Regions from separate parts of the Streptomyces sp. NPDC026500 genome, predicted to be linked through region 2. Evidence: riboswitches for the same ligand, from Rfam matches in the RefSeq annotation. Region 2 holds a riboswitch; each other region holds the start of a gene.
What was found. Region 2 has a riboswitch for cyclic di-AMP ahead of ACZ4N5_RS14040 (M23 family metallopeptidase). Riboswitches for the same ligand answer to the same signal wherever they lie in the genome.
Positions count from the first base shown of each region.

Region 1: it holds a riboswitch for cyclic di-AMP, as region 2 does, so the genes downstream of both, ACZ4N5_RS27605 (transglycosylase SLT domain-containing protein) here and ACZ4N5_RS14040 (M23 family metallopeptidase) in region 2, are expected to answer to the same signal.
Region 3: it holds a riboswitch for cyclic di-AMP, as region 2 does, so the genes downstream of both, ACZ4N5_RS18410 (C40 family peptidase) here and ACZ4N5_RS14040 (M23 family metallopeptidase) in region 2, are expected to answer to the same signal.
Region 4: it holds a riboswitch for cyclic di-AMP, as region 2 does, so the genes downstream of both, ACZ4N5_RS29335 (transglycosylase family protein) here and ACZ4N5_RS14040 (M23 family metallopeptidase) in region 2, are expected to answer to the same signal.

Region 1 covers NZ_JBVHQB010000016.1:171,783-179,454, reverse strand. The annotation lists gene ACZ4N5_RS27610 (CocE/NonD family hydrolase) at 1-1,711, shown strand, start outside; cyclic di-AMP (ydaO/yuaA leader) riboswitch at 2,378-2,538, shown strand; gene ACZ4N5_RS27605 (transglycosylase SLT domain-containing protein) at 2,542-3,312, shown strand; gene ACZ4N5_RS27600 (HAD family hydrolase) at 3,384-4,193, opposite strand; gene ACZ4N5_RS27595 (hypothetical protein) at 4,474-5,121, shown strand; gene ACZ4N5_RS27590 (FAD-dependent oxidoreductase) at 5,440-6,669, opposite strand; gene ACZ4N5_RS27585 (carboxylate--amine ligase) at 6,697-7,672, opposite strand, start outside.
Region 2 covers NZ_JBVHQB010000006.1:251,908-259,579, forward strand. The annotation lists gene ACZ4N5_RS14025 (bifunctional acetate--CoA ligase family protein/GNAT family N-acetyltransferase) at 1-1,699, opposite strand, end outside; gene ACZ4N5_RS14030 (HPr family phosphocarrier protein) at 1,876-2,157, shown strand; gene ACZ4N5_RS14035 (GntR family transcriptional regulator) at 2,384-3,076, opposite strand; gene ACZ4N5_RS14040 (M23 family metallopeptidase) at 3,273-4,037, opposite strand; cyclic di-AMP (ydaO/yuaA leader) riboswitch at 4,050-4,209, opposite strand; gene ACZ4N5_RS14045 (M16 family metallopeptidase) at 4,425-5,813, opposite strand; gene ACZ4N5_RS14050 (M16 family metallopeptidase) at 5,810-7,165, opposite strand; gene ACZ4N5_RS14055 (DNA gyrase/topoisomerase IV subunit A) at 7,520-7,672, shown strand, end outside.
Region 3 covers NZ_JBVHQB010000009.1:135,019-142,690, reverse strand. The annotation lists gene ACZ4N5_RS18420 (ATP-dependent Clp protease proteolytic subunit) at 38-673, shown strand; gene ACZ4N5_RS18415 (hypothetical protein) at 681-986, shown strand; cyclic di-AMP (ydaO/yuaA leader) riboswitch at 1,348-1,520, shown strand; gene ACZ4N5_RS18410 (C40 family peptidase) at 1,524-1,997, shown strand; gene ACZ4N5_RS18405 (DUF6328 family protein) at 2,100-2,672, shown strand; gene ACZ4N5_RS18400 (LysE family translocator) at 2,626-3,315, opposite strand; gene ACZ4N5_RS18395 (LysR family transcriptional regulator) at 3,425-4,363, shown strand; gene ACZ4N5_RS18390 (ATP-binding protein) at 4,475-4,933, opposite strand; gene ACZ4N5_RS18385 (helix-turn-helix domain-containing protein) at 5,145-6,002, shown strand; gene ACZ4N5_RS18380 (DUF397 domain-containing protein) at 6,014-6,238, shown strand; gene ACZ4N5_RS18375 (8-amino-7-oxononanoate synthase) at 6,334-7,458, opposite strand; gene bioB (biotin synthase BioB) at 7,629-7,672, shown strand, end outside.
Region 4 covers NZ_JBVHQB010000018.1:104,363-112,034, forward strand. The annotation lists gene eno (phosphopyruvate hydratase) at 1-426, opposite strand, end outside; gene ACZ4N5_RS29335 (transglycosylase family protein) at 774-1,475, opposite strand; cyclic di-AMP (ydaO/yuaA leader) riboswitch at 1,480-1,673, opposite strand; gene ACZ4N5_RS29340 (transglycosylase family protein) at 1,857-2,738, opposite strand; gene ACZ4N5_RS29345 (cytochrome P450 family protein) at 3,054-4,355, opposite strand; gene ACZ4N5_RS29350 (globin domain-containing protein) at 4,654-5,865, shown strand; gene ACZ4N5_RS29355 (nucleoside triphosphate pyrophosphohydrolase) at 5,911-6,942, opposite strand; gene ACZ4N5_RS29360 (SurA N-terminal domain-containing protein) at 7,067-7,672, opposite strand, start outside.

The sequences.
Region 1 (7,672 bases), on a different contig from region 2:
GGACGACGGCGTGGAGGTGGTCTCCTGGCTGGCCGCCCAGCCCTGGTGCACAGGCCGGGTCGGCATGTTCGGGATCTCCTGGGGCGGCTTCATCTCCCTCCGTGTCGCGGCCCGCGCGCCCGAGCCGCTCAAGGCGATCGTCACGGTCTGCTCGACCGACGACCGCTATGACAACGACGTGCACTACGCGGGAGGTTCCGTCCTCGCCGTCGGCATGCACGCCTGGGCGGCCACCACGCTCGCCTTCGCCGCCCGCCCGCCGGACCCGGCGCATGTCGGCGAGGTGATGTGGCGCGACATGTGGGTGAAGCGGCTGGAGGCGCTCGACCCCTCTGTACACACCTGGCTGGCGCACCAGAGCCGGGACGCGTACTGGCGCCACGGCAGCGTCCGCGAGGACTACGGCACCATCAGTGCGGCGGTCCTCGCGGTCGGCGGCTGGCACGACCCGTACCGCGACACGGTGCTGCGCCTGGTGGAGAACCTGCCACCGGATCGCGTACGCGGTCTCATCGGACCCTGGTCGCACCAGTACCCGGACCGGGGCCTGCCGCCCGGACCGGCAATCGGCTTCCTCCAGGAGACGCTGCGCTGGTGGGACCACTGGCTCCGGGACGAAGAGACGGACGCGCTCTCCATCCCCGTGCTGCGCTCGTACGTGATGGACGCGCACCCTCCGGCGACCGTGTACGGAGAGCTCCCCGGCCGCTGGGTCGGCGACCCGGCCTGGCCTTCACCCTCGGTGACCCCGGTCGCGTACGCGCTCCAGGGCGCCCCGGTACCGGTGCGCTCCCCGCAGCACACGGGGGTCGACGCGGGCCGCTTCTTCCCCTTCGGCAACGAGGCCGACCTGCCGCCGGACCAGCGGGAGGAGGACGCCCGGTCGGCCTGCTTCGAGTTCGAGGTGGCGGAGGAGACCTGGGTGCTGGGCCGCCCACGGGTCAATCTGCGGCTGACGTCCGGGTCGCCCAGGGGCCAGGTGATCGCCCGGCTGTGCGACGTCGCCCCGGACGGAGCGTCCACGCTCGTCACCCGGGGCGCCCTGAACCTGTCAGCGCGCCAAGGCCGCGACCAGGCCGTTCCGTGGAAACCGGGTACTACGGAGAACGTGGTGTTCGACCTGAACGGCATCGGCTACGCGTTCCCGGCGGGCCACCGCATCCGCCTGGGCGTCTCCTCCGCGTACTGGCCGTGGATCTGGCCCCAGCCTGGCTCGGAGGCGGGCTTCACCCTGGACCCGATCGGCAGCACCCTGGAACTCCCCGTACGGGCAAGGGAGTCGGACCCCTCGATCACCTTCGGGGAACCGGAGGAGTCCGAACCCCTCGGCGTGACCGTCTCCGCGACCCTGGACGAGCCCCGCCCGGAACGCCTGGTCCTGCGTGACGTGGCCGCGGGCACCTGGCGCCTGGAGGTGGACCCGGGCCACGGCGGCACCCGCGTGTACCCCGACGGCCTCGAATGCACGGAGGACGCGCGGGAGACGTACACGATCGACGAGTCGGACCCGCTGTCCGCCCGCGCCCGCTCGACCTGGTCGATCCGGCTGCACCGCCCGGACCTGCCGTGGGACGCCCGCGTCGAGACGGTCTCCGCCATCACCTGCGACGCACGGGACTTCATCACGACCGACGAGGTCGTCTGCAAGGACGGCGACGAGGTCGTCTTCCACCGAACCTGGGAGAAGCGAATCCCGCGCACAGCCGGCTGAAAGGGCCCGACCGACAGGGCTTACGGGGGCGGGAGTTCACCCCCGTAAGCCCTGTCGGCCGGGCCCCCGCACACCGCGCGCCCCGGCGCCGGTCCGCGCGGCGTCCCGACACCGACATGCCGCCCGGACGCCGAACACCGGTGCCACGGACCGCACTTCGCCCTGTGCTCACCAAGACGCGATCCGCGACCACCCGGCTCGGCCCGCGCTCGCTGCAGCCCGCTCCGAATCGCCGGGCTCGGCCCCGCGTCCGCCCGGCTCGGCCGCCGTCCTACCCCCGCTCCGGCCCCGGACCTGCCGCGCTCCCCTACGTGTCCCGCGCCGCGAATCTCGCTGCGGGAGGGGCCGCTCGGCGTCCTGCGGAGGCTTGTCACCCCCCTGCCGCCGCAAGCGCAATGCCCGAATTGCCTTGCATGCCGCCTTGATGACCCTTGGTCTCGTGAATTGGGTCACCAGCGAGCCGGTACGCCACCTCGCGCCACCTCTCGACCAACCCCTTTGCCAAAGGCAAGTTGAGGATCCAATTCCGGCGCAATCGGACTTTTTCCCCGTGCCCTAACCAGGCGAAAGCGATCTTCGCAGCCAAATCTGGTCTTGTTCCGGACATGTGCTCTCGCATACGTTCTCGTCGATCCCGGGCGGATCGCCGAATCCTGCCGCCGCCCGGAAACCCACCCACCCACGCACGGCAGGAGCGGGGGAACCACAGGTAAGCCGCCGATCCGGACACACCGGACCGGCTAGGGGTGAAGCCGCGCCCAAAACGCGGCCGGGCATCTCCCGCCCGAACCCGACAGCTCACCTCGCAGGCGTCGGAGAGGACAGTCGTCATGCCCGTACGAGGCAAGCACCGCCGCACGAAGACCAACGTCATCACCCGGGGCATGATCGCCGCCGGAACTGGCGGCATCGCCCTTGCCCTCCCGCTCGTGAGCGCGACCGGCGCCCACGCCGCGACCCCGGCGCAGGCCCCCCAGCTCACGAAGGCCGCCCACACCGCGGTCATCCCCAACGTGCAGCTCATCACCTACAAGGTGGTCGCGGGCGACACCCTCTCCAAGGTGGCACAGAAGCACCCCGAGAGCGGTGGCTGGAAGAAGCTGTACACGGCGAACCGCGCGGTCATCGGCGACAACCCCGCCCTGATCCGTCCGGGTCTGAAGCTGACCGTGGGCACGAAGAAGCTGAAGTCGACGGTCGTGCGCACGACGGCGAAGGCGACCCCGGCTGTCGCCAAGTCCAAGGTGGCCACCGCCACCCAGGCCTCCGTCAAGACCTACGCCAACAACCTCGACGGCTGGATCAAGCAGTCCCTTGACGTCATGGCCAAGGCGGGCATACCGGGCAGCTACGACGGCATCTACCGCAACGTGATGCGCGAGTCCTCCGGCAACCCCAACGCCATCAACAACTGGGACTCCAACGCCGCCGCGGGCATCCCCTCCAAGGGCCTGCTCCAGGTCATCGACCCCACGTTCCAGGCCTTCCACGTCGCCGGAACGTCGATGAACATCTACGACCCGGTCGCGAACATCACCGCGGCCTGCAACTACGCGGCCAAGACCTACGGCTCCATCGACAACGTCAACGGCGCCTACTGATCGCACCCTCGGCTTCACCCTCACCCGCCGGCGGCACCTTCTCGGTGCCGCCGGCGGGTGCGTTGCCACTGCTAGAAGCCGAAGAGGCGCTCCAGGACCACCGCGATTCCGTCGTCCTCGTTCGACAGGGTGACCTCGTCGGCCACCGCCTTCAGTTCCGGGTGGGCGTTGGCCATCGCCACACCGCGGGCGGCCCAGTCGAACATCGGGATGTCGTTGGGCATGTCACCGAAGGCGAGCGTCGCGGCTGGGGTGAGACCGAGGTGCGCGGCCGCGAGAGCGAGTCCCGTCGCCTTGGTCACCCCGCATGGCTGGAGTTCGACGGTGCCGGGCCCGGACATGGTGACCGTCGCGAGTGAACCGACCACTCCCCGCGCCGCCGACGCCAACTCGTCGTCCGACAGCGACGGGTGACGGAGCAACACCTTGCTGATCGGCTCCGTCCAGAGGTCGTCCCGACGCGGCACCCGCACCGCCGGCAGGGTCGGATGCGGCATCACATACCCCGGCTCGATGAGCGTCAGACCGTCCACGCCGTCCTGGTCGACCGCCGCGTACAGCAGCCCGACCTCCGCCTCGATCTTGCCGAGTGCCGTCTCCGCCAGTTCCCTGTCCAGGGTCACCGACCACAGCATGCGGTCCGCCCCGGCGTCGTACAGCTGCGCCCCCTGCCCGCACACCGCCAGTCCCTCACCGCCGAGTTCATCGAGGAGCGGTCGCACGCGCGGTGCGGGGCGGCCCGTCACCACGAGATGCTGGGCACCCGCCTGGGTCACCTTCGCCAACGCGGCCCGGGACCGGTCGGAGAGAGTGTCGTCGCCGCGCAGCAGCGTTCCGTCCAGGTCAGTGGCGATGAGTGAATATGCAGTCGGAGCGGCCATGATCCGAAGAATACGGATCGAACGACTCATCGGCCCGGCGTGAACCGGACGACGTCCGGTATCCCGTCAGCAACGCCGTTCACCGTACGGTGGTAAGCGCGTTGCGACCGCTTCGGATCACGCAAGGTCCGCTTCCGCCCACACCGACTTTCCCCCACACGACCGACCACAACACCCCAACACCGCCCCGCCACAGGCCGACTCGGCGCCAGGCCGACTCGGTGACGGCGCGCACCGCGGCGGACATCGGCGACGAGCACCGACAAGTCCGAGGAGAGACATGCCTGTTGAGCCCGCTGCGTGGCTTCCTGGCCCATCGCGCACGGTGACCCCGTTCCGGCAACACCTGCGCACCGCTGCCGAAGCCGTCATCCGGCGCTTCCCGGACCCTCTGCGGTCCGAGATCTACGTCCTCTCCTTTCGGATCTGGCGGATCGACGGCGACGAGCGCCACCCGTACGTGGCCATCGGCTACAACACCGAGACCCAGTACGGGCTGGAGACCTATCCGGAGGACCCCGGCGAGGCCCGCTGGAACTACGCCCTGTGGCTGCTGGACGGTTTCGAGATGCTGGGCAACATCCCCGAAGACCCTGCCGGAAGCCCGCTGTACGTGGAGGAGGTCAAGGGGCTGGGGATCTGGTTCGACGGTGACTACGACTTCCTCACGATGGATCTGCCGGAGGAAGAGGAGGACGAACTGGACGCCAAGTCCGACCTTCTCCGGCTCCACTTCTACGACGCCGTGATCGACCTCGCCCGCCGCCTCCACACCGATGGCCTCCTCACGGAGATCTTCGGCCGCGCCCTCCCCGTCGTCGTCTTCGACATGGACAGCCCCGGGTGGGAGATCGAGGCCACCGAAGCCGCCAACCCACCCCATTCGATTGCGGACTTCATGGCCTGGCAACGGAGCGCCGGTTCATGAGAGCGCGCCGAGGACCAAGGAGTTCCTTCACGGAGGAGCCCTGACGACCGGGGCGACTGGGCCGACCGGCCCCGCAGCCGGACGGCCCGCCCCGGCCGAGCCCGCCCTGGCAATCAGGCCTCGATCTCGACGCGCCGAAGGCAGCAGGCTCCAAGCCCCAACGGACGGCGGCAACTCCGAGCCCGTCGGGGCGAGGGCGTGGCCAAAGCGCCGGGGTGCAAGGGGCCGGCGGCCGAGGAGCCGACAGCCGGAGGGGCCGGCCCGCGAGCGCGGAGCCTCGGCCACAGCCCCCCGGCCGCACGCACCGTCGGCCGTACCTCACCTCACCCCGTGCGCGGCCACCAGATGCCCGGCCAGCCGCGGGGAGGCGAACTCCGTCCCGCACACGAACCGCATCACCGGCCCGTACGAGGCCGCCGCCGGCAGACCCGTGAAGTACAACCCGGGAACCGAGGACCGGTACCCGGCACCCAGCTTCGGAGTACCGCGGCTCACCGCCAGCTCCGCGCGGAGCTCGTGCCCGAGGAAGTCCATCGCGGCGATGTCGACGCGGTAGCCCGTCGCGGCGATCACGTGATCGGCGGAGAGCTCGTCCACCCGCCCGCCATGGGTCTGCACCGTCAGGACGGGGCTGCCGTCGGGCGCCGCGACGCCGACGATCCGCTGGACCTCACGGACCGCGACCTTGCCCTCGAAACGGTCACGGAGCCACCAGGCGCCGAGGGGACCGAGCACCCGGCGGACCAGGTAGTGCCGGGCCTGAGCAGGCAGATACCGGTAGGGCTGTGGGTAGTAGCTCAGCGCCCACAGGGACCAGGCGCGCCCGAACGGCGACTCGGGACGCATTTTGGGCTGCTTCCACGGGGGCGCGCCGAAGTCGACGGCGCCCTTGCCCCGGGACACCACCAGCACCTGCGCACCTGCCTCCGCCGCGAGCGCCGCCGTCTCCAGAGCGGACTGCCCCGCGCCGACGACTATCAGCTCCTTGCCGGAGAAGCGGCTCAGGTCGTGCTGCTGCGAGCTGTGCGACACCGGGCCGGTCCGTGTGGGGCCGTCGGCCGCCGCGCCCGCGAGCTCGGGAGGCAGATGAGCCAGCCCGGACAGTCCGGTGGCCACCACGACCGCCCGTGCGGTGAACAACTCCCCCGAGTCCAGCTTGATTTCGAACCCAGCGGACCGGTCCGCCCCCTCCCGGCCGCTCGTCCGGTCGATCGACACGACCCGCACGCGCTCCAGGTCGGGCACCAGCTTCTGCTGGAACCACTCCCCGTACCCGATGAACGTGTCGACCGGGATGATGTCCTCGTCCGTGACCAGGCGCGGTATCCCCGCCGCGGCGCAGTAGTCGCCGAGCGTGTGCCCCTGCTGCGGAGCGTCGATGCTGGAGGCGGCCGGAGTCGACTTGAGGAGCATTCCCTCAGGCATGTGGTCGCGCCAGCTGACCATGGGCTCGCCGAAGACCCGCACCGGGACACCACGCGCCCGCAGATGGGCGGCGGTGGACAGGCCGAACGGCCCCGCACCGATGACTGCTACCGGATGAATCACGAAGTCCCTCCCCAGGACGTACTACGCCTACTTCGCGGTGGAACTGCTGCTGCCGCGGCGGTTGGTCCGCCACAGTTGATACAGATGCTTCGCGCCCGGCCGCACGAAGCGCGCCAGCATCGTGAAGAAAGGCCGCAGGTCGTCACCCGCGAGCCAGGCCAGTTCCGTACCGCTCGCGCGGTCCGGCGCGTGCGGGGTCGTATAGCCGCTGCGCCGGTAGGCAAGCAGGGCCGGAAGGTCGATGTTCTCCACGATGTACCGGTGACCGGCCCGCTGTTCCCCTTCGGGAACGGCACGCCCGGTCAGGTCTAAGTGCATGGCACGGACGACGTCTATCCCCGACTCGTTCTCGAAGAGCCGGAACTGCGCGCCCATGCGCGGGTTGAAGTCGAGAAGCTTGTACTGACCGTCGCGGCGGTCGAACCGCAGGTCGAGGTCGATGATTCCGCTGAAGCCGATCTGTTTGATGAAACGCGCGGCGAGGTCCGCGAGTTCCGGATTGTCCACGACGTACGCGTTCGCCGTCATGCCCGCGTGCGGCGGCCAGGAGCGGACCTTCACACCCGTGAACATCGCGAGCGGCGCCGAGTCCGCGTCGAAGTACGCGTGCACGATCCAGTCCTCCGCCTCCTCCCTCGGCAGGTACTCCTGGAGGATCACGCCGGGCTGCGCACCCCACTCCCGGGCGAGGGTGAGCAGTCCCTCGCGGGTCGCGATCCTCGTCGTGCCGTTCACCGCGGGCCGGCTGCGGCGTACGAACGCCTCCCGGTTCTTGGCGACGACGGGGAAGCGGGCCTTCTCGGCGAACGCCTCGATGTCGTCGTACGACTGCGGAAAGGCCGCCTCGGGGCTGGGGATGCCGTGCTCCACGCACAGTTCGTGCAGCCCCTGTTTGCTGGCCAGCCGACGTGGCAGCTTGGCGTCCACACGCGGGAAGAGAAAGCGGTCGGCCAGTTCCTCCTGGTGCTCGGCGATCAGTACGGCGGCCTCTTCGTCCGTCGGG
Region 2 (7,672 bases):
CGGCGTCACAGCCGTCGTCGGCGAGGGCCTGCGACAGCGCCCGGTGGAAGTCCTCCGCCGAGGCCGCCGTGGTCAGGTCACGCGGCGGCAGCGGCCTGAGCCCTTCGGCGAGACACGCGTCGTACGTGAGCAGCCCCAGTGACTCGGAGTTCCCGAGGATCGCCACGCGGGGTCCTTTGGGGAGCGGCTGGCGGGCCAGCAGCAGGCCCGCGTCGACGAGTTCGGTGATGGTGTCCACCCGGATCACTCCGGCCTGGCGCAGCAGCGCGGACACGGTGGCGTGCGGCAGCCGGGTGGCCCGTACGGCATGGCCCTGGGGAGCGGCCCCGCCGTGCCGCGCGCCCTGGACCACGACCAGCGGCTTCGCCGCCGCCGTCCGCCGTGCGAGGCGGTTGAACTTGCGCGGGTTGCCGATGGATTCGAGGTACATCAGGGCGACGTCGGTGTCCGGGTCGTCGTACCAGTACTGCAGTACGTCGTTGCCGGAGACGTCCGCCCGGTTCCCGGAGGAGATGAAGGTCGACACGCCGGTCACGCCCGTGACGCCGCCGCCGCGCCGGTGCAGCCGGGACAGCAGGGCGATGCCGATGGCGCCGGACTGCGCGAACAGGCCGATGCGTCCGGGGCGGGGCATCTGCGGGGCGAGCGAGGCGTTCAGCCGCACTTCGGGGGACGTGTTGATGACGCCGAAGGCGTTGGGCCCGATGATGCGCATCCCGTACGTGCGCGCCTGCCGCACGAGTTCGCGCTGGCGTTCGCGTCCTTCGGGACCGCTCTCGGCGTACCCGGCTGAGACCACCACGAGCCCCTGCACCCCGTGTTCGCCGCATTCCGTGACGACCTCGGGAACGTGCTCGGCGGGCACGGCGACGACGGCGAGGTCGACGGGCTCGGCGATGTCGCGGACGGAGCGGTGGGCCGGGACTCCGTCGAGTTCCTTCTCCTGGAGTGCCGCGTTCACGGCGTACAGACGCCCGGTGAATCCGGCTTCCCGCAGGTTGTCGAGGACGCTGCGGCCGACCCCGCCGGGGCTGCGTCCGGCGCCGATGACGGCGACCGAGCCGGGGGCGAGCAGCCGCTGCACGGAGCGGGCCTCGGCGCGCTGCTCCCGCGCGCGCTGCACGGCGAGCGACCGGTCGGTGGGTTCGAGGTCGAACTCCAGGCGTACGACGCCGTCCTCGAAGCTGCGCTTCTGGGTGTATCCGGCGTCCGTGAACACCTTGATCATCTTGTTGTTGGCGGGCAGCACCTCGGCGGCGAAGCGGCGGATGTCGCGCTCGCGGGCCACGGCCGCGATGTGTTCGAGCAGCGCCGAGGCGACGCCGCGGCCCTGGTGGGCGTCCTGTACGAGAAAGGCGACCTCGGCCTCGTCGGCGGGCGCGGACGCGGGCATCCCGTCGGCGTCGATGCGGTCGTAGCGCACCGTGGCGATGAACTCGCCGCCCACCGTGGCCGCGAGGCCCACGCGGTCCACGAAGTCGTGGTGGGTGAACCGGTGGACGTCCTTGGCGGACAGCCGCGGATACGGCGCGAAGAAGCGGTAGTACTTCGACTCGTCGGACACCTGCTCGTAGAAGCTGACCAGGCGCTCGGCGTCATCGACGGTGATGGGCCTGACGCGTGCGGTGCCGCCGTCGCGCAGCACCACGTCGGCCTCCCAGTGAGCTGGGTACTCGTGCCGGTCCGACGAGGTCTGCATGGGGCCCAGAGTACGGCTCGCGTACGACAACGGCGCGAGGCAGTCTGAGGGTGACGGACGCCGGAGCGGGGCCGCGGACCGGCGCCGCAGCGGGCGGAACCCGGGTCCGTCCGGGCATGCCTCACGATATGGAACACTGGTCTAGACAACCTTGAAAACCCGAAGGGCAGCATCACATGGCTGAGCGCCGCGTCAACGTCGGCTGGACCGAGGGCCTCCACGCCCGCCCCGCCTCCATCTTCGTCCGGGCCGCCACGGCCTCCGGCATCCCCGTGACGATCGCCAAGTCCGACGGCAACCCCGTCAACGCGGCCTCCATGCTCGCGGTCCTCGGCCTGGGAGCCCAGGGCGGCGAGGAGATCGTCCTCGCGTCGGACTCCGAGGGCGCGGACGCCGCTCTCGACCGTCTGGCGAAGCTGGTCGCCGAGGGGCTCGACGAGCTCCCCGAGACCGTCTGAGCCCACAAGGCACCCAGGACACACGCGGCTGAGCCGCGCCGCCCCTTCCCCCGGGCGGTGCGGCTCAGCCGTTTTCCGTACCCCGCGCAGGAATTCCCCCGGCGACGCGCGCGGCCCTCACGCCGCGGTCACGGGAATAGCGCGCACCGCAATTCCGGAGACGCGAATAAAAGGGCATCAGAAATAAGCCCCTGCCGAATATCCCTCTTTGTATACGGCGCCCGTGTTAATGACGCGGGCCCATCATGTTTACGGGATGTTGCGAACTTCTCACACGGTCCGCCCGCTCGCCGCCGGGAAATCGGAGCCGGTGCACGGTCGTCGCGCGCTCGGTGTGCAGGGCCGTGATCGCGCGGGCCCGCTCGCTGTCGCCGCGGGCTACCGCGTCCACGATCCCGCCGTGCTCCGCCCAGGACTCCGCGGGGTTGGCCGGCGCGTCCACCGAGTACATCCAGGCGATCTTGTGTCGCAGCTGGGCGAGCGTGGAGGTCAACGCGGGGCTGCCGGACGCCTGTGCGAGCGTCTCGTGGAACCAGCCGCCCAGAGAGCGCAGATCCTCGCTGTGGCCTCTCCTGGAACGCTCCTGCCCCAGCCTGACGAGGCCTCGCAGCACCTTGAGGTGGGCCTCCGTACGCCGCTGGGCGGCCCTCGCGGCGCCCAGCGGTTCCAGCAGCATGCGCATCTCCAGGAGGTCCGCGGCCTCCTGCTCGCTGGGTTCCGCGACGCACGCGCCCGCGTGCCGGCGGGTGACCACGAAGCCCTCGGCCTCCAGGGTGCGCAGAGCCTCGCGCACGGGGACGCGCGAGACGCCGTAGCGCCGCGCGAGCAGTTCCTCGGTGAGCCGGCCGCCGCGCTCGTAGACACCCGCGACGATGTCGTCACGGATCGCCGTGCATACCGAGTGCGCCGGAATACGCATGACCGACCTCCGCTTTAATCCCCGCGAAACGCCATCGATTGACGCTTGTTCAGTGACTCTATTGCAGGAAGCCTGAATTTCCGATGGCGGGCCTGAATCCATGGATATTTTTTGGACAGAGGGCCTCCGGAAACGATGATGCCCCGGCTCGTTGAGCCGGGGCATCAAAAGCGGTGAAGAAGCCGCGAAGCGGTCGTCAGACGTTGACTCCGTGCGAGCGCAGGTACGCGACCGGGTCGATGTCCGAGCCGTACTCCGCGGTCGTACGGGCCTCGAAGTGAAGGTGCGGTCCGGTGGTGTTGCCGGTGTCCCCGGAGAGGCCGATCTGCTGCCCCGGAGTGACCGTCTGCCCCACGGACACACCGATGGACGACAGGTGGCCGTACATGGTGTACGTCCCGTCGTGCATCTTGATCACTATTTGATTGCCGTAGGCGCCGCCCCAGCCGGCCGTGACGACGGTGCCGGAGCCCACGGCGTGGACCGAGGTGCCGTACGCGGCGTGGAAGTCGACGCCGGTGTGGCTGCCGGAGGACCAGAGGCTGCTGCTGGCCTGGTAGCCGGTGGAGATGTACGAACCGGTGATCGGGATGACGAACGTGTTCAGGCGCTTGCGCTCGGCCTCACGGGCGGCGCGCTCCTTGGCCTCGCGGGACTTCGCGGCCTGCTCCGCGGCGTGCTTGCGCGCGGTCTGCTCGGCCTGCTTCCGCGCGGCGGCCTCGTCGGCGGCACGCTGCTGGGCGAAGGCCTGGGCGTCGATCTGGTCGGCGACCGAGTCGCCGAGGGTGACGGCCTGGGTCAGCCCGGTCTGCTCGACGGAGGCTTCCGCCGCGAACGCGGGGGCGGCCAGGGTTCCGATCACACCGGTGGTGGTGAGCGCCGCGACCCCGACGGCGGTCGTGGTGGTGCTGTGCACCCGGCTCGGACGACGATGCTTGCCGGTGCCACAGGTGAACGCCATGTAGGGGCTGATCCTTTCCTTCCCTCTCGCCTACCGGGTTAGCTGACGGGTTCGGAGCAGGAAGGTCTCCTACGGACCCCCTCCGGGGAGGGCGTCCGATTCACCCCAGGGACTACGTGTGGGTCCCCGGCTCCCCTGACTCGCGCCATAGGGGACTCGGCGATGACTGTCCGGTGCCGCGGGCGCGGCGCAGTGCGTGGCGAACAGCCGGACCGACGCTAAACGTGGTGTCATTCGAACAACAAACGGATCACGATTTTTGTAACGCATCCCACAGGGCAGAAGGGCAACTCCCGCACGAATACGGACATCTTGGGGACCGCATGCGGGAAAAAGAGAGCCCTGACGACTCTTCAGTCACCAGGGCCCTCCTCGGTCGCACGGGCCCTACTCGGCGGCCACCACGCTGACTTCACCGATTCCGAGGGCCTTGACCGGCTCCTCGATCGTCGCGGCGTCGCCCACCAGGACGGTCACCAGACGGTCCATCGGGAAGGCGCTCACCGCGGCCGCGGTGGCCTCCACCGTGCCGGTGGCGGCCAGTTGCTGATAGAGCGTCGCCTGGTAGTCGTCCGGCAGGTACTGCTCGACCTGGTCCGCGAGCGTGCTCGCCACGGCTGCCGCCGTCTCGAACTTGAGGGGCGCGACACCCACCAGGTTCTGCACGGCGACGTCGCGCTCCGTGTCGGTCAGCCCCTCGGCCGCGAGGGTGCGCAGCACCTTCCACAGGTCGTCGAGGGCCGGACCGGTGTTCGGGGTGTCCACCGAGCCGCTGATGGCGAGCATCGCGACACCGGTGCCGTCCGGCGCGGAGCGCAGGACCTGGCCGAACGCCCGTACGCCGTAGGTGTAGCCCTTCTCCTCGCGCAGGACGCGGTCGAGACGTGAGGTGAGGGTGCCGCCGAGGCAGTAGGTGCCGAGCACCTGGGCGGGCCACACGCGGTCGTGCCGGTCGGCGCCGACCCGGCCGATGAGCAGCTGCGTCTGGACGGCGCCGGGGCGGTCGACGATGATCACGCGGCCGGTGTCGTCGGCGCTCACCGGCGGCACGGGACGCGGCTCGGCGGACGAACCCGTCCAGGAGCCCAGCGTGTCGCCGAGCAGCTCGTCGAGGTCGACACCGGTCAGGTCACCGACGACGACGGCGGTGGCCGTCGCGGGGCGTACGTGCCTGTCGTAGAAGGCGCGTACGGCCACGGAGTCGATCTTCTGGACGGTCTCCTCGGTGCCCTGGCGCGGGCGCGACATGCGCGCGCTCGCCGGGAACAGCTCCTTGGAGAGCTCCTTGGCGGCACGACGGGCGGGATTGGCCGTCTCGTGCGGGATCTCGTCCAGCCGGTTGCGCACCAGCCGCTCGACCTCGCTGTCCGCGAACGCGGGGGCCCGCAGCGCGTCGGAGAGCAGGCCCAGCGCCTTGGCCAGGCGCGAGACCGGGACTTCGAGGGACAGGCGTACACCGGGGTGGTCGGCGTGCGCGTCGAGTGTGGCGCCGCAGCGCTCCAGTTCGGCGGCGAAGTCCTCGGCCGAGTGCTTGTCGGTGCCCTCGGAGAAGGCGCGCGCCATGATCGTGGCGATGCCGTCCAGGCCCGCGGGCTCGGCCTCCAGCGGCGCGGCGAGGATGACCTCGACGGCGACGACCTGCTGGCCGGGGCGATGGCAGCGGAGCACGGTCAGACCGTTGTCCAGGGTGCCGCGCTGGGGGGCGGGAAACGCCCACGGCTTGGGCCGGCCGGCCTGGGGCTGCGGGTGGAAGTCCATGGTGGCGAGCTCGGTCACTTCGCCGCCTCCTCGTCGGTCTCGTCGGCGGAGTCAGCCGCGTCGGTGGCTTCGGCGGTGGTCGGCTCGTAGACGAGCACCGCGCGGTTGTCGGGGCGCAGGCGGGCCTTGGCGGCCTCCTGGACCTCCTCCGCCGTGACGTCGAGGACGCGCTGCACGGCGGTCAGGGCGAGCTGCGGGTCGCCGAACAGGACGGCGTACCGGCACAGTTCGTCGGCGCGGCCAGCGACGGTGCCGAGCCGGTCGAGCCACTCGCGCTCCAACTGGGCCTGCGCGCGCTCCATTTCCTCGGCTGTCGGGCCCTCCTCGGCGAACCGGGCGAGCTCCTCGTCGACGGCGGCCTCGATCACCGGGACCTCGACGTCGCCGGACGTCTTCACGTCCAGCCATCCCAGGGAGGGCGCTCCGGCGAGCCGCAGCAGGCCGAACCCGGCCGCGACGGCGGTGCGGTCACGGCGTACGAGCCGGTTGTACAGCCGTGAGGACTCGCCGCCGCCGAGGACGGTGAGCGCCAGGTCGGCCGCGTCGCACGCGCGCGTGCCGTCCTCCGGGAGCCGGTAGGCGGCCATCAGGGCGCGCGCCGGGACGTCCTCCTCGACGACCTCGCGCAGCTGCTCGCCGATGATGTCGGGCAGCGAGCCGTCCCGCGGAGCGGCCTTGCCGTCGTGCCCGGGGATGGAGCCGAAGTACTTCTCGACCCAGACGAGCGTCTGCTCCGGGTCGATGTCGCCGACGACCGACAGGACCGCGTTGTTGGGCGCGTAGTTGGTGCGGAAGAACGCTCGGGCGTCCTCCAGGGTGGCCGCGTCCAGGTCGGCCATCGACCCGATCGGGGTGTGGTGGTACGGGTGGCCCTCGGGGTACGAGAACGCGGTGAGCTTCTCGAACGCGGTGCCGTACGGGACGTTGTCGTAACGCTGCCGGCGCTCGTTCTTGACGACGTCGCGCTGGTTCTCCATGGACTCGTCGTCCAGAGCCGCGAGCAGCGAGCCCATGCGGTCGGCCTCCAGCCAGAGGGCGAGCTCCAGCTGGTGGGTGGGCATGGTCTCGAAGTAGTTGGTGCGCTCGAAACTCGTCGTGCCGTTGAGCGAGCCGCCGGCACCCTGGACGAGTTCGAAGTGACCGTTGCCGTGGACCTGCTTGGAGCCCTGGAACATCAGGTGCTCGAAGAGGTGGGCGAGTCCGGTCCGGCCCTTGACCTCGTGGCGCGAGCCGACGTCGTACCAGAGGCACACCGCGGCGACCGGGGTCAGATGGTCCTCGGAGAGCACCACGCGCAGGCCGTTGGCCAGGCGGTGCTCGGTCGCTGTCAGGCCGCCGGAGCCTGCCTCAGCTGTGGCCGTGTGACCCATGGGCATGTACGTCCCTTCGATCGCGGAACTGCGTCATTCCTGTCGGTCCTGCCACTGTATGCAAGCGCGCGGACGGCTGGCGAAGTTCCCGCACCTCGTACGCCGAGAGCGAGACTTACGCGTGTCCCTGACACACCCCGGGGAACCCTCCGGGAACCACCGCGGATACGTTCGCGGGCCGCCGGGTACTGGGCTCGAGGGCCGCTCGGGAACGGTCGCGGCGACGCCCGCGGAGCGCGCCGGAGGGGCGCTACGGACGGGTCGCGGTCGGCGTTGTCAGTGGGGCGGTCCACAATGGTGCGCGTCAGAACCCGTTCATGCCCCGGCAGAGACTGTGAAGGAGCCGCAGCAGCGATGGCCCGCCGCAGCACGAAGACCCCGCCGCCCGACGACTCGTACGAGGAGAAGATCCTCGACATCGACGTCGTGGACGAGATGCAGGGCTCCTTCCTCGAATACGCGTACTCGGTCATCTACTCGCGAGCCCTGCCGGACGCCCGCGACGGC
Region 3 (7,672 bases), on a different contig from region 2:
CATTTTTTACGGACGTCGACCTGAGGAGGCGCGCGCCATGGACAGTCCGTCCGCCCGTTACGTCCTGCCCGAGTTCACCGAACGCACCAGCACGGGGTACCAGACGGTGGACCCGTATTCGAAGCTGCTGAGTGAGCGGATCGTGTTCCTCGGGACGCCGATCGACGACACCTCGGCGAACGACGTGATGGCGCAGTTCATGTATCTCGAACACCAGGCGCCCGAGCAGGACATCTCGCTCTACATCAACTCCCCGGGCGGCTCCTTCAGCGCGATGACCGCGATCTACGACACGATGCAGTTCGTCACCTGCGACGTGGAGACGGTCTGCCTCGGCCAGGCGGCATCGGCCGCGGCCGTCCTGCTGACCGGCGGCACCCCTGGCAAGCGGCTCGCCCTGCCGGGAGCGCGCGCCCTCCTCCACCAGCCGTCCGTCCCGGAGCCGGTCCAGGGGCAGACGAGCGATCTGGTCATCCAGGCCGAGGAGTTGCTGCGTACCCGCGACATCCTCGTGGAAATGCTCGTACGGCACACGGGGCAGAGCCCGGAGCGGGTCGCCGCGGACATCGAGCGGGACAAGATCCTCGACGCGCCGGCGGCGCTGGCCTACGGGCTGATCGACCGGATCGTCCCGAGCCGCCGGGCCTCGCGCGAGACGCCCGGCGCGAGGTGAACGGCCGATGATCCCGGACCTCCCGCCGCTGCCCGCGCTGACCCGCGCCGAGGCCGAGCTGATCGACCGCTACCTCGACGTGGTCGACCTGGTCGGCCGTATCAACCCGTCCCGTCCCGGGGACACCTATCGCGGCCTGAGGGCGGCTCAGGCACTGGTCGGCAAAGCGGCGGCCCTGCGGGACGCCCTGACGCTGATGCACCAGCGGGGCGAGAGCGAGGTGCACGCCCCGACTCTGGCCCAGGCCCTGCGGGTTCTCGACGGGGAGCGGCGGGCGGCCCGGGTCACCGTGCCGCCCGACTCCGGCAGTTGACGGACCCACACCCGGCAGCCGGTGAGCGCCACAGCTCCGTGGTGTCCGGCCCGGGACTCAAACGGACCGGATGGTGTACCCCCCGATGGCGTAGTGAACGATCCTTTCTGCGACCCCTCCAAGTTGCGCAACACGCGGACCAGAAAGGCGGAATGGAGCCCTTCACCGCAGGTGCGGGCCTCGTCGATGTCTCCAACACCCCCTCGAACAGAGGGGTGTCCACCCGAACGGGTGAGTGGTGAGTAAGCCCACAAAACGCCGGTTCCGCTCGGTTTTTCCGACACTCATGAGTGAAGATCCCTTCCGACGACAAGCCCCCGCCACAACGGCGGGGCGGTCCGGGCGGACGCCGAGTCCTGCCGCCGCCCGGATGCCCGGTCGACAGAAGTGGATCGGCAGGAGTGGAGGACCCAGCTAGACGGGCCGCCGGAACAGTTCCGCGCGGTCCTTGGGGTGAAGCCGCAGCTGCGGCCGGGCAACTTCGCCAGCCCGAATCCGACAGGTCATCCTTCACAGGCGGCTGACGAAGGGTTGCGCATGACTGCGCTCAATCGTGTCCCGTCGCTGTGGACCAGGGCCGGTACGGCCTCGGCCCTCACCCTTGCCGCCGTGGGCGGCAGCCTCGTGGTACCCGGCGTCGCACCCGACGCCGAGGCGGCCACCCCTGCGACGAGGGCACTCCAGGTCGCGGCGTCGAAGCACGGCTCCCCGTACCAGTGGGGCGCCACGGGACCGCACCGCTTCGACTGCTCCGGGCTCACGCTCTACTCGTACAAGAAGGCAGGCAAGAAACTGCCTCGTACGGCCGCGGCGCAGTACAACAAGACGCACCATGTCTCGGCCTCGCACCGCAAGGCCGGTGACCTCGTGTTCTTCCACTCGGGCCGGAACGTGTACCACGTCGGCATCTACGCCGGGAAGGGAAAGATCTGGCACTCCCCGAAGACCGGGGAAGTGGTGAAGCTCCAGAAGATCTGGACGAGAAGCGTCTGGTACGGCAGGGTCGGCTGACCCTGTCCCCGGGGCGGCGGCGCGTGACGCGTGCCGCCGCCCCCGGGGACACGCAGCGTGTGAACCGTGTGCAACACGGGCCGAAGTGGTTACTCATTCCCCATGACCCCCGACCCGGCCCACACGTCCCGGAACGAGACATCCGCGCGAAGCGACCCGTCCCCGGACGAGCGGACGTCCGGCCGCGACGAGACCCGCCTCGAACGGGCGGACCGCAACTTCGCCGAACTGCTCCAGGAACTGCGCGTCACCCAGACCGGGGTGCAGATCCTCTTCGCCTTTCTGCTGACGCTCGCCTTCACCCAGCGATTCCCCGCTCTGGACACCGTGCAGCGCGCGACCTACGTGGTCACGCTGTTGCTGGCGGTGCTGGCCGCCGCCCTCTTCACGGCCCCCGCCGCCCTGCACCGGTCGCTGTTCCAGCGGAACGCCAAACCCACCATCGTGCGGGTATCCTCGCGGCTGGCCACCATCGGTCTGTACGTCCTGATGCTGGCGTTCGCCGGTTCGGTGCTGCTCGTCGTGGATGTGACGCTGGGGCGCGCCGCGGGCATCGCGGCAGGGGCGGGCACCCTGGCCGTCTGTCTGGCGCTGTGGGGGCTGCTGCCCCTGCTGGTGCAGCGCAGTCTCAGCTCCTCAGAGGCTCCAGCAGCAGGACAAGGCCCAGAACGGTGAGGGCGGCGCCGGTGACCCCCTCCACGGCGCGTGCGGCACGCGGCCCGCGCAGCCACCGTCCGAGCCGGTCCACCAGCAGCGCGACCGCCGGGAACCACACCAGGGCGAGCACGACCACGATCAGCGCCAGCAACAGCGTCCGCGGCATCGCGGGGCTCCCCGCGGGCACGAACTGCGGCAACAGGCTGAGGAAGGTGATGGGCGCCTTCGGGTTGAGCGCGTTGGTGACGAAGCCCTGTCGCAGCGGACGCGCCCCCGGGCCCGTCGCCTCGACCTCCGCCTCACGCGGACGCGGGCCCACCCCTGCGGCCTCCACGCCGCGCGGACGCGGGCCCACTCCGTCGGCCGCCGCGCCGCGCGGACGGCCCAGCGGGCGGAGCGTGCGCAGGCCCAGGTAGAGCACATAGGCACCGCCGAGCAGTTGGAGCGTCCGGAACAGCGCCGGGACGGCGGTGAGCACGACTGCGACCCCCGCGACGGCGAGCGCGGTGTGGAGCAGCAGCCCGCCCGCGATGCCGAGGGCGCACGCGACTCCGGCCCGGCGTGAGACGAGGGCGTTGCGTACGACCACGGTGAAGTCCGCGCCCGGCATGGCGACCATGCCCGCGGCGACACCCGTGAAGGCGATGAGCTGTGCGTCCATGCCCCCAGGCTCCCTGGCCCGGGCCTTCAGCAGGTATGTCGAATATCCTGGGCGAGTCTTAAGCAATCGTTTAGACCCGGCAGGGTGCCGCCGGGCCCGGGAGGACGCGATGTACGACCCGACGCGGCTCGCGGCGCTGGTGGCGGTCGCCGAGGCGGGGTCGATCACCCGGGCCGCCAAACGCCTCGGATACACCCCGCCGGCCCTGTCCCAGCAGGTGGCGAAGCTGGAGCGGGAGGCGGGGGCGACGCTGCTGGTGCGCTCCCATCGCGGGACTCGCCTCACAGGTGCGGGTGAACTGCTGGTCGTACGGGCCCGCCGGGTCCTCGACGAGATGGAACTGGCCCGGCACGAACTGGCCCGTCTGACGGGACTGTCGGGCGGGACGCTGCGGCTCGGCACCTTCCACACGGCGGGCATCCATCTGTTGCCGCCCGTACTCAGCGCTTTCCGCCGGGCCCACCCGGACGTGGCCCTCGCGGTCGCCGACTACGAACCTCCGCACGGGATCGCGGCGGTCGCGGCGGGCGAGGTGGACCTGGCGCTCACGCACACCTACCAGCCCGCCCCGCCGGTCCCGCTGCCGTCGTCCGTGGGCGTCGAACCGGTCCTGGTCGAGGAACTGGTGCTGGTGACCGCTCCCGGTCATCTCCTCGCGGGCGGTTCGGCGCGGCTGCCGCTCGCCGAGCTGGCCGGGCAGCCGCTGATCAGCATGGCCCCGGACCACCCTCCCCGGCAGGGCGTGGAGGCCGCGCTCGCCCGGGCGGGGGCCACGCCGGCGGTGCTCGTCGAGACTCCCGGGTACGCCCTGGTGTGCGCGCTGGTCAGCGCCGGGCTCGGGGTCGCGGTCGTACCGGAGATGGTGGCGGCGACCGCGGCGACGCCGGTGGGGACACGGCTGCTGGAGCCAGGAGATCTGCGCCGTACGATCTCGGTCGTCCACCGGACGGATGTGACCGCACCCGCGGCCGACGCGTTCCGTGCCCTGCTGCGCGGCGCCTTCGGGCGGGCCGGACAGCACAGGTCCGGCAGCCGGCCGGACGTCTAGGGCCCGCCCGAGCAGCCTGTCCGGGCGGCCTGTCCTACCCGCGGGACCGAGCCGCGGGACCGAGCCGCGGGACCGAGCAGGTGGTCCGAACGGCCGGTCCGGACGACGGCCCTAAGGCTCTTGTGGCCCCCCGGCCGGCACGGGCTGGACCGGTACCGTCCACGGGAGTTCGATGGAGACCGTCTTGCCGCCCTCACGGGTCGGCCGGACGGTGAGTCTGCCGCCGCATTCGGCGGTCAGCCAGCGGATGATCACCATGCCGCGGCCGTTGTCCTGCTGGACGGCCGCGGGCAGCCGCTTCGGAAAGCGCGGATGGCTGTCGGTGACTCCGATGCGCAGATGCTCCTCGCGGTCGAGACGCACGCCGACCGTGAAGGTGGGCGACTGCCCGAACGTGTGCTGGACGGCGTTGGTGGCCAGTTCGGACACGATCAGGCGTACGGTCTCGGCGACTTCGCAGTCGCGCGGCAGCCCCCATTCGGCCAGCACTTCGGCGACGAATTTACGGGCCACGGAAACCGAGACCGGTTCGCTCGGCAGCGTGACGGATGCTTCCTGGTGATCTGCCATGGCGACGTCGTCCCTTTCCCACGGGACCGGAGCCCGACACCGAGCGGATGGTTCGAGTACGGTCCCGGACTGGTGCTTGCGCCAGACTGCCATTACCGGGCCGGTCGCGGGTGCGATCCACCGAGTAATGCATATATCTGTCGCTCGATGCGGTGAACTCTGCGTCGGCAGAGCGTATTCGGGCGGCTTGGAAGGAGTAAGGAGAACAGCCATGCAGCACGGTCCCGCGGTGCGCCGCCGCAAGCTCGGCGCCGAACTGCGCGCGCTGCGCGCGGGTTCGGGTCTCACGAGCGGTCAGGCGGCCCGCCTGCTCGGCTGGCACCAGTCGAAGGTGAGTCGCATCGAAACCGGCACCAGCGGGGTGAAACCGGCCGACGTGGAGCGCCTGTTGAACGTGTACGGCGTCGAGGATCCGGAACTGCGCGAGCTCCTCGTCGTGTTGGCCGGGTCCGAGGGCAACGGCCGTCACCACTGGTGGCACGCGTACCGGGGGGTACTCCCGCCCACGTACCGCGACTTCATCAGTCTGGAGTCGGGAGCCAGTGGTATGCGCACCTTGGAGACCTCTGTCGTACCCGGACTGCTGCAGACGCCGGAGTACGCCCGCGCGGTGACGCGGGCCGCGGTGGACGGACTGGAGGAGAGCAAGCTCGACACCTTGGTCGAGGTGCGCCTGGCCCGGCAGGACGTGCTGCGTTCGGACCCGCCGCTGGAACTGTCCGCCGTCCTGGACGAAGCGGTATTGCGGCGGGAGGTCGGTGGCCCCGATGTCATGGCACGCCAGCTGCGCCGGCTGAGAGAGGCCGCCGTCCTGCCTCAAGTGCGGCTCCAGGTACTGCCGTTCGCCGCCGGGGCACACATCGGAGTCACCGGGCCTTTCGTTATTTTCTCATTCCCGAACACAACTGATCTGGATGTGGTTGTTCTCGACCACTTGACGAGTAGCCTCTACCTCGAACGGAAAGAAGACCTCCAGGCCTACACCGAGGCCTTCAACGCCCTTCAGTTCCACGCCCTTTCGCCCGAGGACTCGTTGGACTACATCGCCGGGATAGGTGACGGCGCGTAAGGAGGCACCTCATGTCTGCAATGCCTCGGTACGTACCCTCCAGCACTTCACTGCACGGTGTGCGATGGCTGCGCAGCAGCCGCAGTACGGGAATGAACAACTGCGTCGAGACGGCGCGCCCGAGCTCCGGGCCCTGGTCCGGAATGGTCGCGGTGCGCGATTCCAAGAACACGGCGGGCCCAGCCCTGATGTTCACCCCCGGCGTCTGGGAGGGGTTCGTCACCGGGCTGAACTGACCCCGCACGGTTCACTGCTCACCGGTTCACCACTCGACCGCACCATCGTTCTCGCTCACCGCTCCACCGGTTCACCGGTCGATCACTTGGCCGGTTCACCGGTTCCGGCTGATCACGTCCACCGCGTACCCGATCTGCTCCTCGGTGAGGTCCGCGCGGGCCGTCAGCCGCAGCCGCGAAACACCGTCGGGCACCGACGGGGGACGGAAACAGCCGACAGCGAGGCCCGCCTCGCGGCAGTCGGCCGCCCATCGCACCGCCCGTTCGGGGGACGGTGCCCGTACGGAGACGACCGCGGCGTCGGGTCGTACCGCGGAGAGACCCTCGGCCGTCAGCCGGGTGTGCAGTGCCGTGGCCACCTCGCGCGCCCGCGCCGCCCGCTGCGGCTCGCGCCGCAGCAACCGCAGCGCCGCGAGCGCCGCGCCCGCCGCCGCCGGCGCGAGACCGGTGTCGAAGATGAAGGTGCGCGCCGCGTTGATCAGATGGTCGATCACCGCCGCCGGGCCGAGGACGGCGCCGCCCTGGCTTCCGAGGGACTTGGAGAGCGTGACGGTCACGACGACGTCCGGTGCCCCCGCGAGCCCCGCCGCGTACGGAGCGCCCCTGCCGCCGTCGCCCAGGACACCGAGTCCGTGCGCGTCGTCGACGATCAGTCCGGCGCCGTACTCCCGGCAGGCGAGGGCGAGTTCGGCGAGCGGCGCGGCATCGCCGTCCACCGAGAACACCGTGTCCGAGACGGTGACGGCGGGTCCGTCGTGAGTGCCGAGCGCCTTGCGCACGCCCTCGGGGTCCGCGTGGGCGACCACCTGTGTGGTGCCGCGGGCCAGCCGGCAGCCGTCGATCAGGGAGGCGTGGTTGCCCGCGTCCGAGACGACCAGCGAGCCGTGCGGCGCGAGCGCGGTGACGGCGGCGAGGTTGGCCGCGTAGCCCGAGGACAGGACGAGCGCGGATTCGAAGCCGCAGAAATCGGCCAGCTCGCGTTCCAGCTCGCCGTGGAGTTCGGTGGTGCCGGTGACGAGCCGGGAGCCCGTCGCACCGCCGCCCCACGTGCGCGCTGCCCGTGCCGCGCCCTCGGTGACCTCCGGATGGCGGGCGAGCCCGAGGTAGTCGTTGCTCGCGAGATCGAGGAGCGGCGAGTCTGCGGGGCGCGGGCGCAACGTACGCACGAGTCCGGCCCTGCGGCGCGCCTCGGCCTGCTCGTCGATCCAGCCGAACGCCATGTGTCCTCCGGGGCTCGCCGCACATGCGGTGGCGGTGTTTTGTAGGCAGTGCACAGACCCTAGCGGTCGCTCCGACGGGCCAGGATGTGGCAATACCCACACGTCGAACCGTCTCTGTTGTGCAAACTCTCCTTGGCCGAGAGCGGTCGCATAGGTCAGGATCGGACCTCATGGACCTGCTGAACACACTGGTGGACAAGGGGCTTCGGCGCGA
Region 4 (7,672 bases), on a different contig from region 2:
GTGCGCGTTCGGGCCGCCCAGGTAGCGGAAGAGCGGCAGGTCGGACGCCTCGGAAGCGGCGTGCGCGACGGCGAGCGAGACGCCGAGGATGGCGTTGGCGCCGAGCGAGCCCTTGTTGTCGGTGGCGTCCAGGTCGAACATCGCCTGGTCGATCAGGCGCTGCTCGGTGGCGTCGTAACCGACGAGCTCCGGGCCGATCTGCTCGATGACGGCGAGGACGGCCTTCTCGACGCCCTTGCCCTGGTAGCGGTTGGGGTCGCCGTCACGAAGCTCGATGGCCTCGAACGCTCCGGTGGAGGCGCCGGACGGAACGGCGGCACGACCCGTGCTGCCGTCGTCGAGGCCGACCTCGACCTCGACCGTGGGGTTGCCTCGGGAGTCCAGGATTTCCCGGGCTACGACGACGTCGATGGACGGCACGAGCATCTCCTTCTGGGATGTGACGCGGGTATGCGGGGCTTGGCAGCCCTGCGGGATGAGCCTATCCGGCCCAGGGGGATCGGCCAGCCGATCGACCACCCCTTGAGCAGAAGTGAGAGTACATATTGTTCCTGAACGGAACAAAAAAAGAAATGAAAAACCCCGCTCCGGCGCGTGCGGGGGAACACGCACCGGAGCGGGGAGCCCGTGGGGACGGGGCCCTCACCAGGCCTCCGAGGTGGAGGCCCGGCCGATGAGGGAGCTGTCATTCAGCTGGGGCGATGCTGCGCACGGCCGGGACCACGGTCACCCTCCGCCGAAGGCGACCCCGTCGGGCCGGCGTGCGGCCGCGCTCAGCGGAGGTGCAGCTGCTGGCCCGGGTAGATGAAGTCGGCGTCGGCGACGATGTCCTTGTTCAGCTTGAACAGCTTCTGCCAGCCGCCCTTGACGTGCTTCTTCTCAGCGATCGAGCTGAGGGTGTCACCCTTGACGACCTTGTACTCGCCGTCACCCTTCTTGACCTTCTTGCCGGTCGGGGTGGTGACGGTCTTCTGGGCGGCGGGGCGCTCCGCGGAACGGGAGGCGGGCTGCTCCGTCGTACGGGTGGTGGGGGCGCTCTGCGAGCCGCTCGACGAGGAGGAGCCGGAGGAGGTCGACGGGGCCGAGGCGCCACCGCTGTACGCGGCGCTCGACAGGCCGGTGCCACAGGTCGGCCAGGCACCCTTGCCCTGGGCGGCGAGAACCTTCTCGCCGATGGTGATCTGCTGCGACTTCGAGGCCTGGTCGGCGGTCGAGGCGTAGGCGGTGCCGCCGTACGCGGCCCAGGTGGAGGCGGAGAACTGCAGGCCGCCGTAGTAGCCGTTGCCGGTGTTGATCGACCAGTTGCCGCCGGCCTCGCACTGGGCGACGGCGTCCCACTCGGAGGCGGTGGCGGCGGAGGCGTTGCCGACAGCCATCAGCGGGGCGGCGATGGCGACGCCGGTGACACCGGCGAGCGTGGCGACGCGGGTGGCCTTGTTCGGGCGGCGGTGCTTGCCCTTGCTGGAAAACAGCATGGAGTGATCCCCTCACCGACGCCTGCGAGGTGAGCTGTCGGGTTCGGGCCGGTTGAGTTGCCCGGCCGCGTGTCGTCGACCCCGTCTCCAGGACGTCCGACACGCGACTTAACCCCAAGCCGTTTCCGGGTGTCTCTCAACTCCCGGACGCGGCGCCTACCTTGGGTCCCCCGCTCCTGCCTACGGCGCATGACGCGACGACTGTTCCCGTACGGCCGCTGGCAGGATTCGGCGTTGTGACCGTCGGGGCCCGCTGTGGCGAGCGGTCACGACCGTAAGCAGTCGATCGGCGGAATATCAAAGACGATCAGGGCTTCTGAGACTCATGTCTCACTCGCACCAAACCGGACATTCCACAGCGAACCATGACGTGAACTCCCGCTAGTTCTGCACCGTTTCAGCAGTGCCGGCAATGCTCCGACCGGGGACGACGAGGCCGGGACCGTCGGTCGCCGCCGCGCCGTACGAGGCGGACAGGTCGCCCGATCCGCCTTCGAGGCCGAGGACGTCGGAGACGTTCCAGAGATTCGTGCCGGCGTCCACGACGTACGGGTTGTCGACGGCGTCGCTCGGGGCGCTCGAGGCGTGCCGCCCCGTGGCGTTGTCGGCAGGGCTGCCGGTCGCGCTCTCCGCGGCGTCTCCGCCACGATGCCGCCCGGTGCCGGCGCTCGCGGCGTCGGAGGCACTCGAAGAGGCGTGCTTCTGTCCGGACTTGCCCGACTCGTCACCCTTGTCGGTCGCTCGGGCCGAGGCGCTGGGGCTCGGCGAGGCGTCGGGCTTCCCGGCGCCATGGGTCGCACCCGAGGATTCACCCGAATCGGTCGAACCAATCAGATCCGACAAAGAAGATGAACTGGGCGAAGTGGACAAACCGGAAGAGCCGTGTGAGCCGGCGTCATTCCCGCCACTCGACGAACCGTCGGCCACGCCCGTGTCGACCTGGACCTCGGCCGAGCCCTTGCTGAGACCGGAGAGCGGTCCGCAGGTCGGCCAGGCCGCGAGACCCTGGTCGTCGAGCAGCTTCTCGGCGACGGCTATCTGCTGCGAGCGACTGGCCTGGTCGGCGCTCGGGGCGTACTCGAGACCGCCGTACGCCTCCCAGTCCTCCTGGTCGAGCTGGAGCCCGCCGTAGTACCCGTTGCCCTGGTCGGCGCTCCACGCGCCACCGCTCTCGCACTGCGCCACCCGGTCCCAGGTGGTCCCGTCGGCCGCGCTCGCACCCGACGCGGCGAGCAACGGGATGACGATGGCCGATCCGGTCACTCCCGCGGCGACAACGAGGGCAGGGGCTTGACGAGGGCGACGGTGACGGCCGTTCCCGGAGAGCATGCGGAAACCTTTCGCGTGACAGCGGGGGACCACCGCGGCTCCAGCGAAGTAAGAAGCGGAGCCGCCGCGTTGATGGGTGAACGTAGCCGGACTCGATCACTTGTCACAAGTCGATGCAGTACAGATCACGTGAAGATCACAGATTTGATGGATCGTCACGTTCCGGTAGCCGGAAAGGTGCCCTTTCCGGTATTCGGGAGAACTTCCCGGAAAGGGGTTCCGAAGGGTCGCCGATGAACCGATCAGGGACTATTTGACCGGGGTGAACTCCACAGGAAGCGTGCGCAATCCACGCATAATGAGCCCCCCGCGCCAGCGCAAATCGGCCGATTCTCCTGCGAGTTGGAGGTCGGGCAGGCGGTTGAGGAGCGTGCCGAGCGCGGTCTGCCCCTCCAGTCGGGCGAGCGGAGCGCCCAGGCAGTAGTGGATGCCGTGGCCGTAGCCCAAGTGCTGAAGGTCACGCCGTGCGAGATCGAGCGTGTCCGGCTGCTCGAACCGCTCGGGGTCGCGGTCCGCGGCGGCGAGGACCACGAGCACGGGGTCGCCGGCCGCGATGTCCTGCCCGCCGATCCGCACGTCCTCGGTCGCGAACCGCCAGGTGGCCAGCTCCACGGGCCCGTCGTAGCGCAGGAGCTCCTCGACACCCGTTTCGAGCAGCCCGCTCTCCCCGGCCGCGAGGGAGGCCTGCAGACGCGCCCGCTGCTCGGGGTGGGTGAGGAGGGCGTGCATCCCGTTCCCGATGAGATTGACCGTGGTCTCGAACCCCGCGAAGAGCAGGATGAAGGCCATGGCGGCGGCCTCGTTCTCGGTGAGGTGCTCGCCGTGGTCGGAGGCGCGGATGAGCCCGGAGATGAGGTCCTCGCCGGGTGCGGGCTCCGCGGTCAGCGCCTCGCGCTTGCGGTGGATGAGCTCGGCGAGATACCCGCGCATCTTCTTGACGGACCGGGCGACCCCGCCCCTCGGCCCGCCGCCGTGCCGGATCATCATCCCCGCCCAGTCACGGAAGTCGTCCTGGTCCTCGCGCGGGACGCCGAGCAGGTCGCAGATGGCGTAGATGGGGAGCGGGAAGGCGAACTCGTGAATGAGGTCCGCCGAGCCCCTGGCCGCGAACTCGCCGATGAGCTGATCCGTCAACTCCTGCACCCGCGGGGCGAATTCGGCGACCCGCCGCGGTGTGAACGCCTTGCTGACGAGCCGCCGCAGCCGGGTGTGGTCCGGCGGATCGATGTTCAGCAGATGCGTCATCAGCTCGGCCTTGCGCTCCCCGGGAATCCCGGTCCTGCCCTTCGCGTGCGCGGGCTCGGCGTGATGCGCGGGATTCTTGGACAGCCGCTGGTCGGCGAGCGTCTGCTTGGCGTCGGCGTACCGCGTGACGAGCCAGGCCTCCACCCCGCTGGGCAGTCGCGTGCGGTGCACGGGAGCGTGCTCCCTGAGCCAGGCATAGGCCGGGTAGGGATCGGTGGCGAACTCCCAGGTGAAGAGTTCGGGGGCGGCGCTGGCGGAGGCTTCGTGCTCGGTCACCCCTCGACCGTAACCGCAGGAGGCGGGCACTCCCGGGCCGACCGACGATCGGGACTCTCGGGCGGGGCCGGAGACCGCGCTCGGGCGCCACTGGAGGCTGCACTCGAGCGACGCTGGAGGCTGCACTCGAGCGGCACCTGGAACGGCGTTCGGGCGGCAGTTGAGGCAGTGTTCGCGCAGCACCTGGGCGGCATTCGTGCGGGATCCGAGGAGCACGGTGTCCGGTGCACGACGGCGACGGAGACCGTCCCCACCCATTTCGCCCCAGGCTGTCCGGACATGGCCGACTGTTTGACTCGGCCTCTCGGCACCTCCCTACATTCACGCAGTGGACCCCGAAATACTCAGATCCAGCTTCGCGGTCGTGGAAAGACGGGCCGAGTTCGCGGTCAAGTACTTCTACTCGCACCTCTTCCGTCACAACCCGGAGCTCCGCGCGCTGTTCCCGGCGGACCTCCCGCAGGACATGGAGCGGCAGCGGGACCGGCTCTTCGCGGCGCTCACGTTCGTCATGGACGGGCTGGAGGATCCGGACCTGCCACGGTATCTACGGGATCTCGGGCGCGACCACCGGAAGTACCTGACCCAGCCGGAGCACTACGCGGCCGTGGGGGCGAGTCTGATCGCCGCGTTCGCGGTCGTCGCGGGCTCGGCCTGGAGCGCCGAGGCCGAGAAGGCCTGGGCCGAGGCGTACGGGTCGATCGCCCAGCTCATGCTCCAGGGCGCCGAGGAGGCCCAGCACCACGGCGAGCCCCCCTGGTGGGACGCGGAGGTCGTCTCCCGCACCCGGCACGGCGACGACCTCGTCGTCCTCACCCTGCGGCCACGCCAGCGGCTCACCTACTCCCCCGGTCAGTACGTCAGCGTCAGCGTGTCCCATCTGCCGTGCGTCTGGCGCCCCTACTCCCTCGCCAACGCGCCCCGCGCCGACCGCACCGTCGACCTGCACATCAGCCGCGTCGAGGACGGCGTGCTCTCCACCGCCCTCGTCAGGCAGACCCGCGTGGGCGACGTACTGCGGCTGGGCGCACCCGGCGGCGGCCTCACCCTGCGGACACCGGCCGACCGGCCTCTGACCCTCATCGCGGCCGGCACGGGCTGGGCGCCGGTGAAGGCCCTGCTGGAACAGCTCCACCCCGCCCACGAGGCCCGCCTGTTCCTCGTCGCCCGTGACATCGCGTACCTCTACGACCGGCCCGCCGTCGAACGCCTGCGGGCCAGGCTCCCCAAGCTCGCCGTCACCTTCATCACCCCCGCGCCCGGCCGTCCCAAGGCCCAGGCGACCGAACGGCTGCTCACCGCGCTGGGCAACCGGGCCGGCTGGACCCGGCACGACGTCTATGTCGCCGGGCCGCCCGATCTCGTCGAGGAGGTCGGCGAGACCCTGCCCTCCCTGGGCACACCGGCCGACCGCGTCTTCCACGATCCGCTGCCGCCGACCGGGGAGAGCCGTCCCCGCCCGGTGGGCGCGGCGGAGTGGCTGCTCGACCGCCCCCCGCCGACCTGGCACAACCCGTCCGGCCGCGCCCCGGGAGCGTGACACCGGCCCCCCCAGGCCCAGCCTCGCCATACCCCTTATTACGTCCTACTCTTCACCGCCCCCGTGGGCGTCCTCGCGGTCGTCCTCGGTGTCCGTCTCCACGAAGCCCTCCGCCCCGCGGATCGCGTCCCGGTACGCCCGTGCCGCCGCCCGCAGCGCCGCCTCCGGGTCCACGCCCTCCGCCTCGGCGCGCACGGCCATCGCCAGCAGCTCGTACCCCACGCCCTCGCCCGCGGGCAGCGGGACCTCCAGTCCCGCCGTACGCACCCGGGACGACAGCTTGGCCGACAGGGCCAGGCCCGGCTGGCCCAGCGGGACGCCCTCGGTGACGGAGGTGCGCCGCTTCTCCTCGGCCTTGGTTCGCAGCCAGTGCGCCTTGACCTCCTCGGGCGTCGTGGCCGTCTCGTCGCCGAAGACATGGGGGTGCCGGTGGATCAGCTTGGCGACGATGCCGCCGGCCACGTCGTCGATCGAGAAGGGGGCCTCCACGTCGTCCTCGGCGATCCGGGAGTGGAACACGACCTGAAGCAGGACGTCGCCGAGCTCTTCGCGCAGCTCGTCCCGGTCGCCTTCCTCGATGGCCTCGACCAGCTCGTACGCCTCCTCGATGCCGTACTTCGCCAGGCCCTTGTGTGTCTGCTGGGACGACCAGGGGCACTCGCCGCGGATGCGGTCCATCACCTGGACGAGGTCGAGCAGGCGGGCGCCCGGCAGGTCGTACGAGGCGGGGAGCAGCTCCAGGTCCGGCATCCGTATGCGGCCGGAGCCCGCCAGCCGGGCCAGACCGTCGGTGAGGCGGGGCTCGCCCTCTCCACTGGCGACGACGACCAGCGAGCGTCCGCCCGCACACGCGTCGACCAGCTCCTGCGCGGTCGGGGACTCCTCGTCGACTCTGACACCGGCTTCGCGCAGATACGGCACCTGCGGATGCCCGGGGTCCGCGCACAGCACCCGGTCGGCGCCGCGCAGCGCCTGCCAGGCCGGCCAGGACAACAGACCGGGCGCGACACGGTGGCTGGTGGTGAGCAGGACGATACGGCCGGGGTCGGGGCCGACGGCGGTCGTGTCGGCAGCGATCCGCTCGTCGTCGCCGAAGCTGCTGGTTGCGTTCACCCCTCGAACGTAACCCACACCGCCGACAGCCCCTGCGGTTGTCCACAGGCCTGGGGACACCGCCGAGCCCCGAAGGGCCCGGCGACGGTTAGGCGGGCTGCTGGGTCCCCGCCGACGAGACGTCCCGCAGCCACGGCGTCTTCGCGTCGACGCGGCTGCTCTTCTGGACGTCCCAGGCGCCGTAGCGCGGGTTCAGGTCGACGTGGAGCTGCTTGGAGGCGGTGGACATCGCCTTCCAGAAGGTGGCCTTGCCGTCGGTGGTGTTCATGTCGACACCGAGTGCGGCGGCGAGTTTCCGGGCCTCGATCTCGGTACGCAGGCTGTCGTCGAGGCGCTTGGGCGCCACGCCGTAGTTCGACAGCCAGGCCGTCTCCAGGGCCTTCGAGCCGCCCGCCTGCTGCTCGAGGGCCGACCGCATCTGCTGGGAGTCCTTGCGGGTGACGGTCACACCGGCGTTCTTGGCCGCCCGGTCCAGCACCCGGTCCAGGACCATGCCGTGCAGGGTGTCGCGGGTGAGGGTGCCGCTGTTGGCGATGACCTGCTCGTACTGGGCATCGTCCTTGCTGGCGGCCCGCTGCGCCGAGCGCACCTCGTTCACCCGGCCCTCGAGCTGCGCGACGGTGATCCTCTGGCCGTCGACGACAGCCGCGGCGCCCGGATGGGCGTCGCTGCCACAGCCGGTCAGCAGAGGGGC